DNA from 2 places in the Amycolatopsis sp. NPDC024027 genome. Region 2 is predicted to be linked to the other one. Evidence: riboswitches for the same ligand, from Rfam matches in the RefSeq annotation. Region 2 holds a riboswitch; the other holds the start of a gene.
The links. Region 2 has a riboswitch for thiamine pyrophosphate ahead of thiO (glycine oxidase ThiO). Riboswitches for the same ligand answer to the same signal wherever they lie in the genome.
Positions count from the first base shown of each region.

Region 1: linked by a shared signal. The riboswitch ahead of AB0F52_RS00090 (thiamine ABC transporter substrate-binding protein) and the one ahead of thiO (glycine oxidase ThiO) in region 2 are both predicted to bind thiamine pyrophosphate.

Region 1 covers NZ_JBEZYY010000001.1:14,239-22,742, reverse strand. Annotated here, with positions in the region: gene AB0F52_RS00110 (ArsR family transcriptional regulator) at 1-448, shown strand, start outside; gene AB0F52_RS00105 (hypothetical protein) at 445-912, shown strand; gene AB0F52_RS00100 (hypothetical protein) at 912-1,250, shown strand; gene AB0F52_RS00095 (4a-hydroxytetrahydrobiopterin dehydratase) at 1,659-1,943, opposite strand; TPP riboswitch at 1,976-2,083, shown strand; gene AB0F52_RS00090 (thiamine ABC transporter substrate-binding protein) at 2,103-3,152, shown strand; gene AB0F52_RS00085 (iron ABC transporter permease) at 3,236-4,792, shown strand; gene AB0F52_RS00080 (ABC transporter ATP-binding protein) at 4,792-5,799, shown strand; gene AB0F52_RS00075 (ABC transporter permease subunit) at 5,819-6,700, opposite strand; gene AB0F52_RS00070 (ABC transporter ATP-binding protein) at 6,697-7,671, opposite strand; gene AB0F52_RS00065 (sigma-E factor regulatory protein RseB domain-containing protein) at 7,668-8,504, opposite strand, start outside.
Region 2 covers NZ_JBEZYY010000001.1:665,653-674,156, reverse strand. Annotated here, with positions in the region: gene AB0F52_RS03290 (GntR family transcriptional regulator) at 1-15, shown strand, start outside; gene AB0F52_RS03285 (MFS transporter) at 60-1,583, shown strand; gene AB0F52_RS03280 (threonine/serine dehydratase) at 1,580-2,530, opposite strand; gene AB0F52_RS03275 (hypothetical protein) at 2,678-3,427, shown strand; gene thiE (thiamine phosphate synthase) at 3,505-4,164, opposite strand; TPP riboswitch at 4,196-4,301, shown strand; gene thiO (glycine oxidase ThiO) at 4,295-5,368, shown strand; gene thiS (sulfur carrier protein ThiS) at 5,368-5,568, shown strand; gene AB0F52_RS03255 (thiazole synthase) at 5,570-6,328, shown strand; gene AB0F52_RS03250 (MarR family transcriptional regulator) at 6,490-6,918, shown strand; gene AB0F52_RS03245 (hypothetical protein) at 7,010-7,135, shown strand; gene AB0F52_RS03240 (ion transporter) at 7,104-7,949, opposite strand; gene thiD (bifunctional hydroxymethylpyrimidine kinase/phosphomethylpyrimidine kinase) at 8,009-8,504, opposite strand, start outside.

The DNA of each region.
Region 1 (8,504 bases), 650 kb from region 2:
GCGCGAGGTCGAACGGCTCGTCGGTGGCGGCATCCTGGAAGACCGGCGGGTCGGCCGGAGCCGGCTCGTCAAGGCCCGCACGGACACCCCGCTCTACCGGCCGTTGAGCGAGGTCATCGCGGTCACCTTCGGGCCGCTGCCGCTGCTCGCCGAGGCTTTGGCCGGGCTGGCGGGCGTGCGGGAGGCCTACATCTACGGGTCCTGGGCCGCGCGCTACCGCGGTGAACCGGGACCACCGCCCGGGGACGTCGACGTGCTCGTCGTCGGTTCGCCCGATCCGGACGCGCTGTTCGACCTGGCCGAGGGTGTGTCGCGGCGGCTGGGCCGCGAGGTCAACGTGCACCGGATCTCGCCGGCGTCGTGGTCCGCGGACAGCAAGGATCCCTTCCTCACCAGCGTGCGTGCGCGTCCGCTGGTTCCGTTGCCTCTCGAGCAGGAGACCCGATGACCCGGTGGAACCAGGGCCGCGCCACGATCGACGCGCTCATCGCACGCGGTTCGCTCGAGCACGTGCCGGCTTCGCGGGAAGCCGCGGAAGCGGAGCTCGTCAGGGCCCGCACGCACGTCGCTTCGGCGCGGCGGCTGCTGGACTCGGATCCGGAGGGCGCCTACACGCTGGCCTACGACGGCGCCCGCCGGGCGCTGGCGGCCGTCCTGCAGAACCAGGGCCTGCGTGCGACGAGCCGGGGTGGTCACATCGCCGTCTACGAGGCGGTTCGCGCGCAACTCGATCCGCCGCTGGGGCCGCTTCTGCGTCCCTTCAACCGGATGCGGATCCGGCGCAACGAAGTCGCCTACCGGTCTTCCGAGGCGCCTTCGGTGACCGCCGAGGACGTGACGGCCGATGTTTCGAAGGTCGACGATCTCATCGGGGTCGCCGAAAAGACGATCCCGACCATGTCTCGTTACTGATGGGAAACGCTTTGGACCGCCCGCTGACCCCGGCCGAGCGCGCGGCACTGGACACGCTGCTCGCGGCCGACTTCCCCGGTGCCGCGGAACTGCGCGCGCAGGCCGCCACGGCCCGGGTGGTCGGCCGCTGCGGCTGCGGCTGTCCCACGATCGACCTCGCCGTGGACGAAGCGACCCCGCGCTCGCCGAAGAAGGAATCGGTGGCGGTGGAGGCCGACGTTCCGGACGGCGGCCTCATCGTGTTCGTCGACGACGGCCGGTTGTCGTGCCTCGAATACTGGACGACGGCCGACGAGCGCCCGGCCGAGTTCCCGCCGCCCGGGCAAATCACCTTGTAGCCCGCCGGACCCGGAGGTCCGGCAGGCTTGGCCGGACTAGCCGAGCAGGCCCAGCACCGCGATCACGATCAGCACCACCGCGGGGGCGAGGGCGTTGATCCAGGCGCGCTGGGCGGGGGTGAGGGCGGCGGTGCTGTTCATGGCGTTTCCTAGGGGCCGAACCGATGCTTCCGCTCCGAACAGCGCGCTGATCATGCCGCCCGTTAACAGCTGTGATCGAACTCTCAGCCGTCCAGGTGACGGCGGTTGCGGGCGGTGAACCAGAGCACCCCGCCGGCCGCCGCCACCATCGCCGCGAACGCCGCCGTGCCGACCACGATTGCCTGAGTCATCTGTGTCTCCCTCCCGAAGGTTCCGGTAACCAAGAGACGCCGAAGCCGGGCGAAGGTGCACTCAGCGTAGCCGAGATCACACCGCGGCGAGCACCGCGTCGATCTGCGACGCCAGGTCGAAGTCCTTCGCCGTCAGGCCGCCTGCCGAGTGGGTGCTGAGCCGGAAGGTCAGCGTGCGCCAGCGGATGTCGATGTCCGGGTGGTGGTCGGCGGCTTCGGCGAGCTCCGCCACCCGGTTCACCACCTCGATCGCCTGGGGGAAGCTCGCCAGCTCCACCTCGCGCGCGATCACCGCGCCGGACCGCGTCCAGTCCGCGCCCAGCCGGGCGTCGACCTCGTCGTCGTTCAAGATTTCCGTCATGTCTCCATGGTCGACCGTCCTGGACTACGCTGCACGGTTGCCACGGGAGTCCGGTGAGCCGGGCTGAGAGGCGGGGTCACCCGCGACCGTTCGCACCTGACCGGATCATGCCGGCGACGGGAGGGCTTCCCTCCGCGTCGGCGAAGTGCAGGAGGGTAGATGAAACGCAGGGCTGTGCGCGCCGCGACGGCCATCGCCGCCGTCAGTGCCGTCGCCGCGGCGTGCTCGCTGTCGGACGGTGACGGTGGCACGCAGCAGACGCCCACCGTCACCCTCGTGACGCACGATTCGTTCCTGGCGCCACAGGAGGTGCTCGACGCCTTCCAGAAGCAGTCGGGCATCAAGGTCTCCGTGCTCAAGCAGGGCGACGCCGGTTCGCTGACCAACAAGCTCGTGCTGACGAAGGCCAACCCGATCGGCGACGTCGCGTACGGCGTCGACTCCACCTTCGCCTCCCGCGCGCTCAGCGAGGGTGTCTTCGATTCCTACACCAGCCCGGAAGCCGACCGCGGGCCGCAACGCTACGCCGTCGACCCCGAGCACCGGCTGTCCGCGGTCGACGTCGGTGACGTCTGCGTCAACGTCGACACGAACTACTTCACGAGCAAGGGGATCCCCGCGCCGGAGACCTACGACGACCTGGCCGACCCGAAGTACAAGGACCTGCTGGTCGCCGAGGATCCGGCGACGGCGTCGCCCGGGCTGGCGTTCCTCCTCGGCACCGTCGCCAAGTACGGCGACGCCGGCTGGAAGGACTACTGGACGAAGCTGAAGGCCAACGGCGTCAAGGTCGTCAGCGGCTGGGAAGAGGCCTACACCAAGCAGTTCTCCGGCTCGTCCGGCAAGGGGCCGCGGCCGATCGTCGTCTCGTACGCGTCGTCGCCGGCCGCCGAAGTCGGGGACGACGGGAAGCCGCGCACCAAGGCGCTGCTCGACACCTGCTACCGGCAGGTCGAGTACGCCGGCGTGCTGGCGAACGGCAAGCAGGTCGAGAACGCCCGCAAGGTCGTCGACTTCCTGCTCTCGCAGCAGTTCCAGGCCACGGTCGCGGCCAACATGTACGTCTACCCGGCGCGCCAGGGCGTCGACCTGCCCGCGGGCTGGGCGCAGGTGGCCCCGCTGCCGCAGAGGCCGCAGGCGCTGCCCGCGGACCAGGTGCAGGCCGGACGCGAGAAGTGGATCGGCGAATGGCGCACGCTCCTGCAGTGAGCTCCGAGGCTCCACCGCGGAGTCCCGGGAAAGCCACCGCCCCGCCGCGGACCGCCCGCGGGCTCGGCCTGGCGCTGCTCGGGCTGGCCCCGATCGGGTTCCTGGTGGTGTTCTTCGCCTGGCCGGTGCTGGCGATCATCGGCCGCGGGTTCGCCGCGGGCGGGCTCGGCGTCGTGCTCGGCGACGCGCGGACCTGGCAGCTGGCCGGGTTCACCGTCGCGAGCGCGGCCGCGTCGACGGTGGTCGCGGTGCTGGCCGGGCTGCCGGTGGCGTTCCTGCTGGCCCGGGTGCGGCTGCCCGGCGTCGGCCTGGCGCGGACGCTGGTGCTGGTGCCGTTCGTGCTGCCGACCGTGGTCGTCGGGCTGGCGTTCCGGGCGCTGTGGCCGGACGGCGGGGTGCTGCCGATCGTGCTGGCCAACGCCTTCTTCAACGTCGCCGTCGTCGCGCGAACCGTCGCCGGGCTGTGGGCGCGGCTCGATTCGCGGACGACCGACGCCGCCCGGGCGCTCGGCGCGTCGCCGTGGCGGGCCTTCCGGTCGGTGACGCTGCCCGCGCTGGCGCCCGCGGTCGCGTCCGCCGCGGCCGTCGTGTTCCTCTTCTGCGCCACCAGCTTCGGAGTCGTCCTGATCCTGGGCGGGGCGCGCTACCGGACCCTGGAAACCGAGATCTACCTGCGGACGGTCGACCTGCTGGACCTCTCGGGCGCGGCCGCGCTCTCGCTGATCCAGTTCGCGGCCGTGGTCGCCGCGCTGGTCCTCGGCGGGCTGGCGCGCCGGCGCAAAGAAGGCGCCCGGATCGGATCGGGCGGGGCGCGGCGGCCACGGGGCGGCGAGTGGTGGATCGTCGGCGCCGCGGGGGTCGTGCTCGCGTTGCTGGTGACGCCGATCGTCGCGCTCCTCGCCGAATCGGTGTCCACTGAGGACGGCTGGAGCCTCGCCGGGTACCGGGCGCTGACGAGCACCGGCGAGAAGGGCGCGCTCCAGGTGTCCGGCTGGGACGCCGCGCTGAACTCGCTGAAGGTGGCGATCGACGCGACGTTGCTCGCGCTGGTCGTCGGCGTGCTCGCGTCCGTCGTCCTCGTGGCGCTGCGGCGCTCGCCCGCCAAAGCCGCGCGCGGGCTGGGCGAGACGATGGACGCCGTGCTGATGCTGCCGCTCGGGGTGTCCGCGGTGACCGTCGGGTTCGGCTACCTGGTGACGCTCGACGCGTTGCCCGGTGACCTGCGGACGTCGCCCTACCTGGTGCCGCTGGCCCAGGCGCTGGTGATCATCCCGCTGATCGTGCGGATGGTGCTGCCGGTGCTGCGCTCGGTCGACGTCCGGCTGCGGCAGGCCGCCTCGACGCTCGGGGCGAGCCCGCTGCGGGTGTGGTGGGAGATCGACCTGCCGCTGACGCTGCGGCCGCTGGTCGCGGCGGCGGGCTTCGGTTTCGTCGTGGCCCTCGGCGAATTCGGCGCGACGAGCTTCCTCGCCCGGCCGACGGCGCCGACGCTGCCGGTCGCGGTCGCGACGCTGATGGCGCGCCCGGGTGAGCTGAACAACCAGATGGCCTACGCGGCGTGCGCGTTGCTGATGCTCGTGACGGTGCTGGCGGTCGCCCTGATCGACCGGCTCGGGCGCGGCGGGGTGGGAGAGTTCTGATGGCGTTGTCGGTGCGGGACCTGACCGTCCACTACGGATCGTTCGCGGCGGTGCGCGACGCCCGGCTGGACATCGCCGACGGCGAGGTGCTGGCGCTGCTCGGCCCGTCGGGCTCGGGCAAGTCGACGCTGCTGCGGGCGATCACCGGCCTCGAGCCGTCGGCGCGCGGCTCGGTGAGCTGGGACGGCGAGGACCTCGGCGCGGTCCCGGTCCACCGGCGAGGCTTCGGCCTGGTGTTCCAGGACGGCCAGCTCTTCGCCCACCGCGACGTCGCCGCGAACATCGCGTTCGGCCTGCGGATGCACGGCGTGCCGCGCGCGCGGTGGGCGCCGCGGGTCGCCGAGCTGCTGGAGCTGGTGGGCCTCGCTGGCTTCGAGAAGCGGCGGGTGACGGAGCTGTCCGGCGGCCAGGCCCAGCGGGTGGCGCTGGCCCGGGCGCTGGCACCGAAGCCGCGGCTGCTGCTGCTCGACGAGCCACTGTCCGGTTTGGACGCGGGACTGCGTGAGCAGCTGGCGATCGACCTGGCGGACCTGTTGCGGCGCAGCAAGATCACCGCGCTGCTGGTGACGCACGACCAGGAAGAGGCGTTCACCCTGGCCGACCGCGTGGCGGTGCTCGACGCGGGGGAGGTCCGCCAGGAGGGTGCGGTCCGGCGGGTGTGGCGGAATCCGGCGGACGACGACGTGGCCCGGTTCCTCGGCGTGACGACGTTCGTGGAGGGGACGGCTGCGGCCGGGGTGGTGCAGACGTCGCTGGGGGACGTGCCGCTGCCGGACGCCGCCGACGGCCCGGTGCGGCTGGGGCTGCGGCCGCACGCGCTGAAGGTGTCGGCCGAAGGAGTGCGCGGCGAGGTCGTCGCGGCGGTCCACCGGCGGGAACACCTGCGGCTCGTGGTGAAACTCGCGGATTCCACAGTGGACGCCGTGGCGCCGGCCGCGTCGGACCTGCGGGCCGGGGACGCGGTGAAGCTGGAGCTCGACCCGGACGGCGTCGCGCTGGTCGGTTGACGCCGTCCGGAAAGGAACCTCAGCCGTCTCGGGTCGACAGGCGGGCGTAGGCCAGCGAAAGCCCGATCACGATGTAGCAAGCCGCCCGCAGCGCGCCTTCGCCCAGCATCTGCGTGCCCATCGGGTCCTGCAGGACCTCCGCCGGGGCCATCGACCAGTTCTGCGTCAGCAGGAACGGGTGCAGCCAGTCCAGCGACGTCAGGAACCCGAGGATCGTGAACACGATGTCGCCCGCCAGGACGGAAGCCACCACCAGCATCGGGTGCTCGGTCCAGCTGGACAGCGCCAGCGCCACGGCGCCGACCGCCCACAGTTGCAGCACCACCCAGCCCGCCACCAGCAGGATCCGGGCCAGCGCGCCGCCCAGGGACAACGTCGTGCCCGACAGCGTGAACAGCGAATCCGTGCCGTTGATGATGAGCCCGGTCACCACGCCCGTCACGCACATCGCCAGCACCGAAACGACCGACACCGTCGCGACGCCGAACGCCTTGACCGCCAGCAGCCGGCCGCGGCCGACCGGGGCGATCAGCCAGCCGCGCAGGGTGCCGTGCGAGGTCTCGCCCGCGATCGCGTCCGCGCCCGCCATGGCCGAGGCCAGCGGGAGCAGCAGCGCCAGCGACATCACGATCGCCGCGATCGGCAGCACGAACGCGTTGTTGACCGCCGAGGCCAGCAGCGCTCCGCCGCCTTCGTCCGGCCCCCCGCCGGCGTTGGGGTTGTCGTCCACCAGCGTCAGCCCGATGCCGATCACCACCGGGATCAGCGCCAGCAACCCGAGCACGGCCAGCGTGCGCGGCCGCCGGAAGATCCAGCGCAGCTCCGCGGCCAGCAGCCGTGGCAGCGGCACCGTGTCGTGGCCCGTGCGGGCCGCCGGTGCGTCGAGAACCGCCGTCGTCATTCCGCCCCCTCGGTCAGCCGCGCGAACAGGTCTTCCAGGCCGGTGCGGGCCCGCGTCGCCTCGTGGACCGCGACCCCCGCGCCCACCAGGACCTGCAGCACCCGCGGCGCCTCGGCCGCGGTCAGGTCGGCCCGGATGCCGTCCGGCGTGAGCCGGGCGCCGATCCGGTTCTCCCGCAGCACTTCCACCGCCTGCTCCGCGTCCGGCGTGCGGACCAGCAGGGCCGCGTTCCCGGACTCCAGCAGCTCCGCCAGCTCGCCCTGCGCGACGACGTTGCCGGACTGCAGGACAGCCACGTGCGTGCACGTCGCTTCGACTTCGGCCAGCAGGTGCGACGACACCAGCACGGTGACGCCCTCGGCGTGCAGCTCGGCGACGATCCTGCGGATCTCCCTGGTACCAGCAGGGTCGAGGCCGTTGGTCGGCTCGTCGAGCACGACCATCTTGCGAGGTACGAGCAGCGCCGAAGCGAGCCCGAGCCGTTGCTTCATGCCGAGCGAATACCCCTTGTACCGCCGGCGCGCCGCCCCGGTCAGCCCGACGCGCTCCAGCGCCGTGTCCACCGCGGTAGGGATCCCGGCCGAGGACAGCCGCGGTTCCGCCGCGGCGAAGCGCAGCAAGTTGTCGCGCCCGGAGAGGAACGGGTGGAAGCCCGGCCCCTCGACCAGCGCGCCGACGTCCGGCAGCGCGTGCGCGGCGGCGTCCGGCATCGGCCGGCCGAGCAGCTCGACCTCACCCTCGGTCGGCCGGACCAGGCCGAGCAGCATCCGGATGGTGGTCGTCTTGCCCGAGCCGTTCGGCCCGAGCATCCCGACGACCGCGCCCTGCGGGATGTCGAGGTCGACGTGGTCGACCGCGACGGTGCTGCCGTAGACCTTGCGCAGTCCCCGGGTCCGCGCGGCGAGCGGGACCGCCGGGGCGGACGCCTCCGAAGAGACGTCCGCCCCGGACTGAACAGCCGTGCTGGTCACTTCTGACCCAGCGCTTCGTACAGGACCTGCGCCGGCACCGCACCGGCGGCGAACCGGCCGTCGTCGGTCAGCACCGCGCTGCCGACCTTCGTGGTGACGAGGTAGCCGCTGCCCCACGCGCCGTTGACCTTCTTCGCGAACCGCTCGAGCAGCGCCTTCGGGTCCGCGTTGCCGCCGCGGCCTTCACGGCCGGACTGCTGCTTCGGCGCCGCGTTCAGCGCGTCCGCCGGGACCTTGCCGGTGACGACGGTGTCCCAGCCGTCGCCGACGACCTTGACGTCCTGCTTCGCCTGCTCGGCGAGGTCCTTGTGCTGCTGGTCGATCGTCGGCGTCTTCTCCTGCACCTTGGCGCCCTTCGGCGGGGTGAAGGTGAAGAGGTCGGCGGGCTGCTGGGTGAACTCGATCTCGGTGAACGCCACCTCGAGCGCCGGCGTCGCCGTGCCGTTGCTCAGCACCGACACCCGCAGCGGCATCCGCGTCTGGGAGTCGACCGCCACGCGGATCTCGCGCAGCAGCGTCCGCTCCGTCGGCTTCGGCGTCAGGACCAGCTCGTAGGCCGGGCGGCCGGCGACGGTCGCGGTGCCGTCGACCGACACCGTGCTGCTCTCGCGGACCTTCGCGAGCAGTTCCGTCGACGCAGCCAGCGGGTCCGCCGTCTTGTCGCTGCCCGCGCCCTTCTGCTGGGCCACGTCGGCCGGGATGGTCACCTTGGTCGCGGTGTTCGTCTTGGAGCTGTAGTCCCAGACGGTGGTGCCGTCGTGGACGACGGTCTGCTGGCTCGCGCCCTGCGTGACGGCCAGCCGGCTCTTGCCCGCGCCGTCGGTGAACAGGTG
Region 2 (8,504 bases):
ACGCTGCTGCCGTAAGCGGCGCGGTTGACGGCGGTCCCCGGTCAAGGTGAAGTGACCGGGTGACTGCCACTGAAGACACCGGGATCCGATGGGGGACCGGCGCCGCGCGCGGTGTCCTCGCGACCACCATCCTCGGCTCCGGCATGGCGATGCTCGACGGCACGATCGTCAACGTCGCCCTGCCCCGCATCGGCGCCGAACTCAACGCCTCGGTCGCGGGGCTCCAGTGGATCCTGGACGGCTACCTGCTGGCGCTCGCCGCGCTGATCCTCGTCGCCGGTTCGCTCGGCGACCGGTACGGCCGGCGCCGCATGTACCTCGTCGGCGTCGTCTGGTTCGGCGTCGCGTCCGGCCTGTGCGCCGCCGCGACGTCCACCGAGATGCTCGTCGCGATGCGGATCCTGCAGGGCATCGGCGGTGCGCTCCTGACGCCCGGGTCGCTCGCGATCCTCCAGGCGTCCTTCGTGCACGACGCCCGCGCCCGCGCGATCGGCGCCTGGTCGGGCCTCGGCGGCATCGCGGCCGCCGCCGGGCCCCTGCTCGGCGGCTTCCTCGTGCAGGTCTGGTCGTGGCGGCTGGCGTTCCTCATCAACGTGCCGATCGCGGTCGCGGTGGTGCTCATGGCGCGGAAGTTCGTCCCCGAATCCCGTGACCCGGAAGCCACCGGGCACCCGGACTTCGGCGCTGCCGCCCTCGGTGCTCTGGGCCTGGCTGGGGTCACCGGTGCGCTGGTGGAAGCGCCCGCCCGCGGCATCGGCGACCCGATCGTGCTGGTCGCGGGCCTGCTGGGCATCGCGGGGCTGGCCTCGTTCGTCGCCGTCCAGCACCGGTCGGCGGAGCCGCTCGTGCCGCCGTCGCTGTTCCGCGACCGCACGTTCACCCTGGCCAACGCGCTGACCTTCGCCATGTACGCGGCGCTCGGCGGCGTGATGATGCTGCTGGTCATGCAGCTGCAGGTCTCGCTCGGCTACTCGCCGACCGCGTCCGGGCTGGCCGGCCTGCCGCTGACGGTGATCATGCTGTTGCTCTCGGGCCGCTCCGGCGCGCTCGCGCAGCGCATCGGCCCGCGGGCGCAGCTGGTGGTGGGCCCGATCGTCGTCGGCATCGGGATGCTGCTGATGCTGCGCATCGCGCCCGGGGCGTCCTACCTCGGCGCGGTGCTGCCCGCGGTGGTGGTGTTCGGGCTCGGCCTGGCGACGGTCGTGGCTCCGGTGACCGCGACGGTGCTCGCCGCGGCCCCGGACCGCTACGCCGGTGTCGCGTCCGGCGTCAACAACGCCATCGCGCGCTCGGGCGGCCTGCTGGCGGTGGCGGTGCTGCCCGCCGCGGCCGGGCTGACCGGCGAGGCGTACACCGACCCGGTCGCGCTGACGGCGGGCTGGCGGACGGCGCTGGTCATCTGCGCGGCACTGGCCATCGCCGGCGGCCTGATCGCGCTGGGCATCCACAACGGCGTCCTCGCGCCCCCGGCGGAGGCCAAGCCCGACGACGAGTGCCCCCACCTGGGCAAGTGCTACCACTGCGGCGTCGAGGGCCCGCCGACGCACATCCGCGGCGGCGGGACCCCGGTCGCCGGCTCCTAACCCGCGAGGATCTCCGCGAACAGTGCCGGGTCCGCGTTGCCGCCCGAGACCAGCGCGACGGTCTTCCCGGCCGGCAGCTCGTCGGCGTGGAAGAGGTACGCCGCCGTCGTCACCGCGCCGCTGGGCTCGGCCACCAGCCGGGCCTTGCGCGCGAGGACGCGGACGGCCTCCCGGATCTCGTCCTCGGTCACCGTCACCATCCGGTCGACGACTTCGAGCAAATGGGCGAAGGTCAGTTCCGACGGTTGCGAGCGCAGGCCGTCGGCGATCGTCTTGGCGCGGTCGGCCTGCGGCCAGCGGACCAGCCGGCCCTGCCGGAGGCTGTCGGCGACGTCCGCGGCCAGCGCGGGCTCGACGCCGATCACGCGCGCCCGCGGGCAGCGGGCCCTGATCGCGGTACCGACGCCGGCCGCCAGCCCGCCGCCGCTGATCGGCACCAGCACGACGTCGACGTCCGGCAGGTCCTCGGCGATCTCCAGTCCCGCCGTGCCCTGCCCGGCGATGATGGCCGCGTGATCGAACGGCGGGACGAGGGTCAGCCCGCGTTCGGCGGCCAGTTCGCGCGCTTTCCCCTCGTGTTCGCCGATCGGCACCTCGATCACCTCGGCTCCGTACGCGCGGGTGGCCTCGACCTTGATCCGCGGCGCCACGTCCGGCACGACGATCACCGCGGGCACGCCGTACCGCTGCGCCGCGTACGCGACTGCCTGCGCGTGGTTGCCGCTGGAGTACGCGATGACGCCGCGGGCGCGGGCCGCGTCGTCGAGGGCGGCGATGGCGTTGAACGCGCCGCGCACCTTGAACGCCCCGACCGGTTGCAGGCTTTCGGGTTTAAGCCACAGGGTTCCGCGGGGATCCCAGGTTTGGAGCAGCAGAGGCGTGCGTACGGCGACATCTTCGACGCGCTTCGCGGCGGCCTCGATGTCAGAGATCGTCACCAGTTCCATGTGCCGAGTATGTCAAGAAAACGTTCGATCCGGAGTGTCCATTATGGACAGATGGAGTGGTCCTCCTCACGCTGCGGCAACGAGGGGAGTGCCTCACGCGCCTTAGACGTTGGACAGGGGAGAACACGGACTACCTAGATCGGGATCATGAGCAAGGAGAACGTAGCGGCTTCGGAAGCGAAAGAAGAGAAATCGGGCCTGCGGATCGCGCAGGTCCTGGCGGCGGCGCTGGCGGCGGTGACCGCGGCGCTGCTCGGCTCGACACTGGGCGTGGCGGGCACCGTGGTCGGCGCCGGCGTGGCGAGCGTGGTGTCGACGGTCGGCAGCGAGCTGTACCTGCGCTCGCTGCAGCGCACCCGCGAGGCGGCGCTCAGGGCGCGCCAGCTGGCGACGTCGGGCATCCGGCGGCGGGGACCGGCCGAAGAGCCGTCGGACGTGCCGATCACCGACCAGCCGACGGTACAGCTGAAACCGCCGGAGGAGGAGCCGTCACGGCTGTCCGCGCGGCTGCGGAAGCTGCGCTGGCCGCTGATCATCGGCACGAGCGTGGCCGCGTTCGCGGTGGCGATCCTGTCGATCGTCGGCTTCGAGTCGGCGACGGGCACCCAGATCGGCGGCGGCACGGGCCCGAGCCTCGGCAAGATCTTCTCGGGCGGCAGCGGCCGCACGGACCAGACGCCGTCGACGACCCCGCCGACCTCGGCGAACGACACGCAGCTGTCCCCGACGGAGACGACGACAACGCCGCCTTCGACGAGTTCGACCGCCCCCGCGACGTCGTCGGAGGCCCCGACGACCACCCCGAGCACGACGACCGGCCAGCCGTCGGCCTCGGCGCCGGCAACGTCGGCGACCCCGCCGACCAGCAAGGGCGCCGCGGCGACGCCGACCCCCTAGCAGCGCCGCGAATGACTCATTCGGGACCTCGGACGTCCCGAATGAGTCATTCGCGGCATCGGCGAGTTCGGGCCAGGTCAGGGCAGGCGGGCTCGCAGTTCGCGCGCCGCGGCCTCGGGGTCCTCGGCCTCGGTGATCGCCCGGACCACGACGATCCGGGAGGCTCCAGCCTCCAGCACCGAAGGCAGCCGCTCGCCGTCGATGCCGCCGATCGCGAACCACGGCCGGTCGGGGGTCCAGGCCGCCGTCGCGCGCACCAGGTCCAGGCCCGGTGCCGGGCGGCCCGGCTTGGTCGGCGTCGGCCAGCACGGGCCGGTGCAGAAGTAGTCCACCCCCGGCTCCGCGGCCGCCGCGAGCGCCTGGTCGAGCGAGTGCGTCGAGCGGCCGATCACCACCTCGTCGCCCAGGATCCGGCGGGCCAGCGGCACCGGGATGTCGTCCTGGCCCAGGTGCAGCACGTCGGCCCCGACGGCCAGCGCCACGTCGGCCCGGTCGTTCACCGACAGCAACGCCCCGTGGCGGGCACACGCCTCCGCCAGCACCTCCAGCGCCGCGATCTCGCCGGCCGCCTCCAGCGCACCGGTTTTGTCGCGCAGCTGGATGATGTCGACGCCGCCCGCCAGGGCCGCGTCGGCGAAGGCGGCCAGGTCGCCACGGTCGGTGCGGGCGTCCGTGCACAGGTACAGGCGCGCGCCGTCGAGGCGGGCGCGGATCTTGTCACCGGAGAGGGCGGGCATAGCGGCGACCGTACCCCGCCGGTTAAGGTGGAGGTGTCCGCACGGGAGCCCGAGGCACGGGCTGAGAGGGAGCTGCCGCTCCGACCGTGGAACCTGATCCGGGTCATGCCGGCGCAGGGAGCGTGATTCCATGACGAACCTGGCAGTGGTGGGCGGCGGCGTGATCGGCCTGTCCGCCGCGTGGCGCGCCGCGCGCACCGGCCGGGAAGTGACCGTCTACGACCCCGAACCCGCCCGCGGCGGGGCGTCCTGGCTGGCCGGGGGCATGCTCGCCCCCGTCACCGAGGCGTGGCCGGGCGAGGAGGACGTCCTCCGCCTCGGCGAAGCCTCGCTGAAGCGGTGGCCCGGGTTCGCGCGTGACCTGGCGGAAGAGGGCTTCGACCCGGGGCTGGCCGGCCACGGCACGCTCGTCGTCGCCTTCGACAGCGCCGACGCCGGCTACCTGGACATCCTGGCCGGCCACCTGCACTCGCTCGGCCGCGCGGCCGAGCGGCTCACCGGGCGGGAGGTCAAGCGGCTCGAACCCGGCACCGGATCCGTCCGAAGTGGACTCCACGTGCCCGGCGACCTGGCCGTGGACAACCGGAAACTGCTCGACGCGCTGTACGCGGCCTGCGTCGGCCACCAGGTGCGGTTCGTGCGCGAGCGCGTCGAAGAACTCCCGGACGCCGAAGCCGTCGTGCTCGCCGCGGGCGCCTGGACCGGGCGGCTGCACCCGCTGCTCGCCGGCGCCGTCCGCCCGCTCAAGGGCGAAATCCTCCGGCTCAAGCCCCGCCGCGGCTGCTTGCCGCCACCCACGCACACCGTCCGCGCCGTCGTCGAAGGCCGCCCGGTCTACCTCGTCCCGCGCGGCGACCAAGAGCTGGTCCTCGGCGCCACCCAGTACGAAGCCGGGTTCGACCGGGCCGTCACCGCCCGCGGCGTGCGCGAGCTGCTCGAAGGCGCCGAACGCGTCTTCCCCGCGATCACCGAGTACGAGCTGACCGAGATCGCCGCCGGCCTGCGGGCCGGCAGCCGGGACGCGCTGCCGTACCTGGGCGCCTTGGGCGGCAGTGTTTTCGCCGCGACCGGGCACCACCGCAACGGCCTGCTGATGGCTCCGGTGACCGCGGACGCCGTGGTCGCCTGGCTCGACGGGGACGAGCCGCCGGAAGGCACCGCCGCCGCGTCCCCCGCCCGCCTGCACCAGAAGGAGCACGTGTGATGGAGATCAAGCTCAACGGCGAGTGGGCGGCGTTCCCGGACGGCGCCACCGTCGCCGACGTCCTCGACGCCACCGGCGGGCAGCGGCCCGGGATCGCCGTCGCGGTCGACGGAGTCGTCGTCCGCCGCGCCGACTGGGCGGCCACCGCCGTGCCCAAGGGGGCGGGCGTCGACGTGCTCACCGCGGTCCAGGGAGGCTGAAATGGACGAAGCACCACTGGTCATCGGCCCCTGCAAGCTGACGTCCCGGCTGATCATCGGCACCGGCGGCGCGGCCAACCTCGCCGTCCTGGAACGCGCGCTCGTCGCGTCCGGCACCGAGCTGACCACCGTCGCCATGCGCCGCGCCGACGCCGAAGGCGGCTCCGGCGTCCTCGAACTCCTGAAACGGCTCGGCATCGAGCTGCTGCCGAACACGGCGGGCTGCCGGACGGCCGCCGAGGCCGTGCTCACCGCGCAGCTCGCGCGGGAGGCACTGGAGACCGACCTGATCAAGCTCGAAGTGCACGCCGACGACCGGACGCTGCTGCCGGACCCGTTCGAGACCCTCGACGCCGCCGAGCGGCTGGCCGCCGACGGGTTCACCGTGTTCGCCTACACGAACGACGACCCGGTGCTCGCGCTGCGCCTGGAGGAAGCCGGCTGCGCCGCGGTGATGCCGCTGGGCGCGCCGATCGGCACCGGCCTCGGCATCCGGAACCCGCACAACATCGAGCTGATCGTTTCGCGCGCGGGCGTCCCGGTGATCCTGGACGCCGGGATCGGCACGGCGTCGGACGCGACGCTGGCGATGGAGCTCGGCTGCGACGCGGTCCTGCTCTCCACCGCGGTCACCCGGGCGGCCGATCCCGAGCGGATGGCCGCGGCGATGCGGGCCGCGGTCGTCGCCGGGCGGCTGGCCCGCGAGGCCGGGCGCGTGCCGCAGCGGTTCTGGGCGCAGGCGTCGAGTCCACCCCGGTGAACCACGCTGCTTTTCGGGGGTTCCGGGTGGCGGAGCCCCCGGCCCGGGGCGAAGCCCCGGTAGAACACCGCGCCTTCACGCCGAGTGTGCACGGCGTGCCCGTAAGGTGGACGGCACTTTCCGGCGCAGCCGCGGCGGGGTGAGGGCAGAAGGAGCCAGCCGTGACGAGCACATCGGTCCAGGACGTCTCGGGCAGGTTGTACCTCGCCGTGGGCAGGCTGTCCCGGTCACTGCGGCAGGCGGGTGTCCCGGGGCCGGGCCACGGCGCCCTCTCCGCGCTGGCGACGCTGGTGCACGCGGGCCAGTTGCGGCTCGGCGACCTCGCGGCCAAGGAGGGCGTGGCCGCGGCGACGATGTCGCGGATCATCGCGTCCCTGGTCGAGGCGGGGTACGTCAGCCGCGAGTCCGACCCGGTCGACCGCCGGGCCTGGCTGGCGAAGGCGACCGAAGAGGGCGAGCGGCTCGTCTCCGGCGTCCGGTCGACGCGGGTGCAGGAGCTGAACCGGCGCCTCGACCGGCTCTCGCCCGAGCATCGCGAAGCCCTGACGGCGGCGATCCCGGCGCTCGAGGCCCTGATCGCGGACGACTAGGACCCGCCTCGGGTGTGGCGCGCGGGGTGAGCGGGTACTCCGGCGGCAGGCCGGTCGACCGTCAACCGGCACACCTGGGGAGGTGGGCGTGGTGGACTCGACACTGGCCGCGATTTGGTTTCCCGACGGCCCCATGGGCGGCGTGCTCGTGGTGCTCGCTCTCGTGGCCGTGATCGGCGGGACCATCATGGGCCGCCGCGCCCGGAAGAAGCCCTGATCACGGACGGCTGAACGGCCGTCCGGCGCAGCTCGGCCAGTTCCGCGCGCAGGGCGCGGAGTTCGTCGAGGATTTCCTGGTTGGCCGCGGCCTGCGTTTCGGCCTGCTTCGCCTCTTCCTCGCGGATGTCCTGGCGCAGTTCGTCCTCCATGCCGCTGACCACGACGGCGATGAAGAGGTTCAGCACCGCGAAGCTGGACACCAGGATGTAGACGACGAAGAAGATCCAGGCCGTCGGCGCCTGTTCCATGATCGTCTTCGCGATGTCCGGCCACGCCTCGCCGGTCATCACCTGGAACAGGGTGAACAGCGACGTGCCGAGGTCGCCGAAGTCGCCGGGGTCGATGGTGCCGAACAGCTTCGTCGCCATCACGCCGGCCACGAAGATGATCAGCGCGAGCAGCGCGGCGATCGACGCCATCCCGGGGATCGCGGCGAGCAGCCCGGAAACGACCTTCCGCATCGACGGCACGACGGAGATCAGCCGCAGGACACGCAACACGCGCAGCGACCGCAGCACCGCGAACGGCCCGGTCGCCGGGATCACCGCGATGCCGACCACCAGCAGGTCGAAGACGTTCCAGTTGTCGCGGAAGAAGCCGCCGCGGTAGGCGTAGAACTTGGCCAGCAGCTCGGCGACGAAGATGCCCAGCGCGAGGTGGTCGAGGACGTGCAGGAGATCGCCGTACCCGGCCATCAGGGACGTGGACGTCTCCATGCCGAGGGTGACCGCGTTGAAGACGATCACGGCGATGATGAAGTTCTGGAAGCGGCGGCTCTCGAGGAACTTCGCCACCCGCTCACGCCCGGTCAAGGCCGCCCCCCGCTTCGGTCAAGGATCAGTAAACGCAGGGATGGTAACCGGGCGGGTACTCAGCGCTCCTCGGGTGCCAGCCGCCAGAAGGCCGAGACCGGGCCGACCTTGGCGCCCATCGGGTAGGCGTGCTCGACCGCGTGCGAGACGAACCACTTGCCGTAGCGCGCGGCCTCGACCACGGACATCCCCTTGGCCAGGCCCGCGGTGAGCGCCGACGCCATCGTGTCGCCCGCGCCGTGCGTGTGCGGCGTCGGGTACCGCCGCCCCGGCAGCTCGACGAACGTCGATCCGTCGAACAGCAGGTCCACGCACTCCGGGTCGGCCTGCAGGTGCCCGCTCTTGACCAGGACGTACCGCGGGCCCATCCGGTGCAGCACGACGGCCGCGGTGTGCATGCCCTCGCGGTCGGTCACGGTCATCCCGGTGAGCAGCCGGACCTCGTCGAGGTTCGGGGTCAGCACCGTCGCGCGCGGCAGCAGTTCGTCGCGCAGCGCCACGAGCCCGGCCTCATCGAACAGGGGCTGGCCGTGCATCGACGCCGCCACCGGGTCC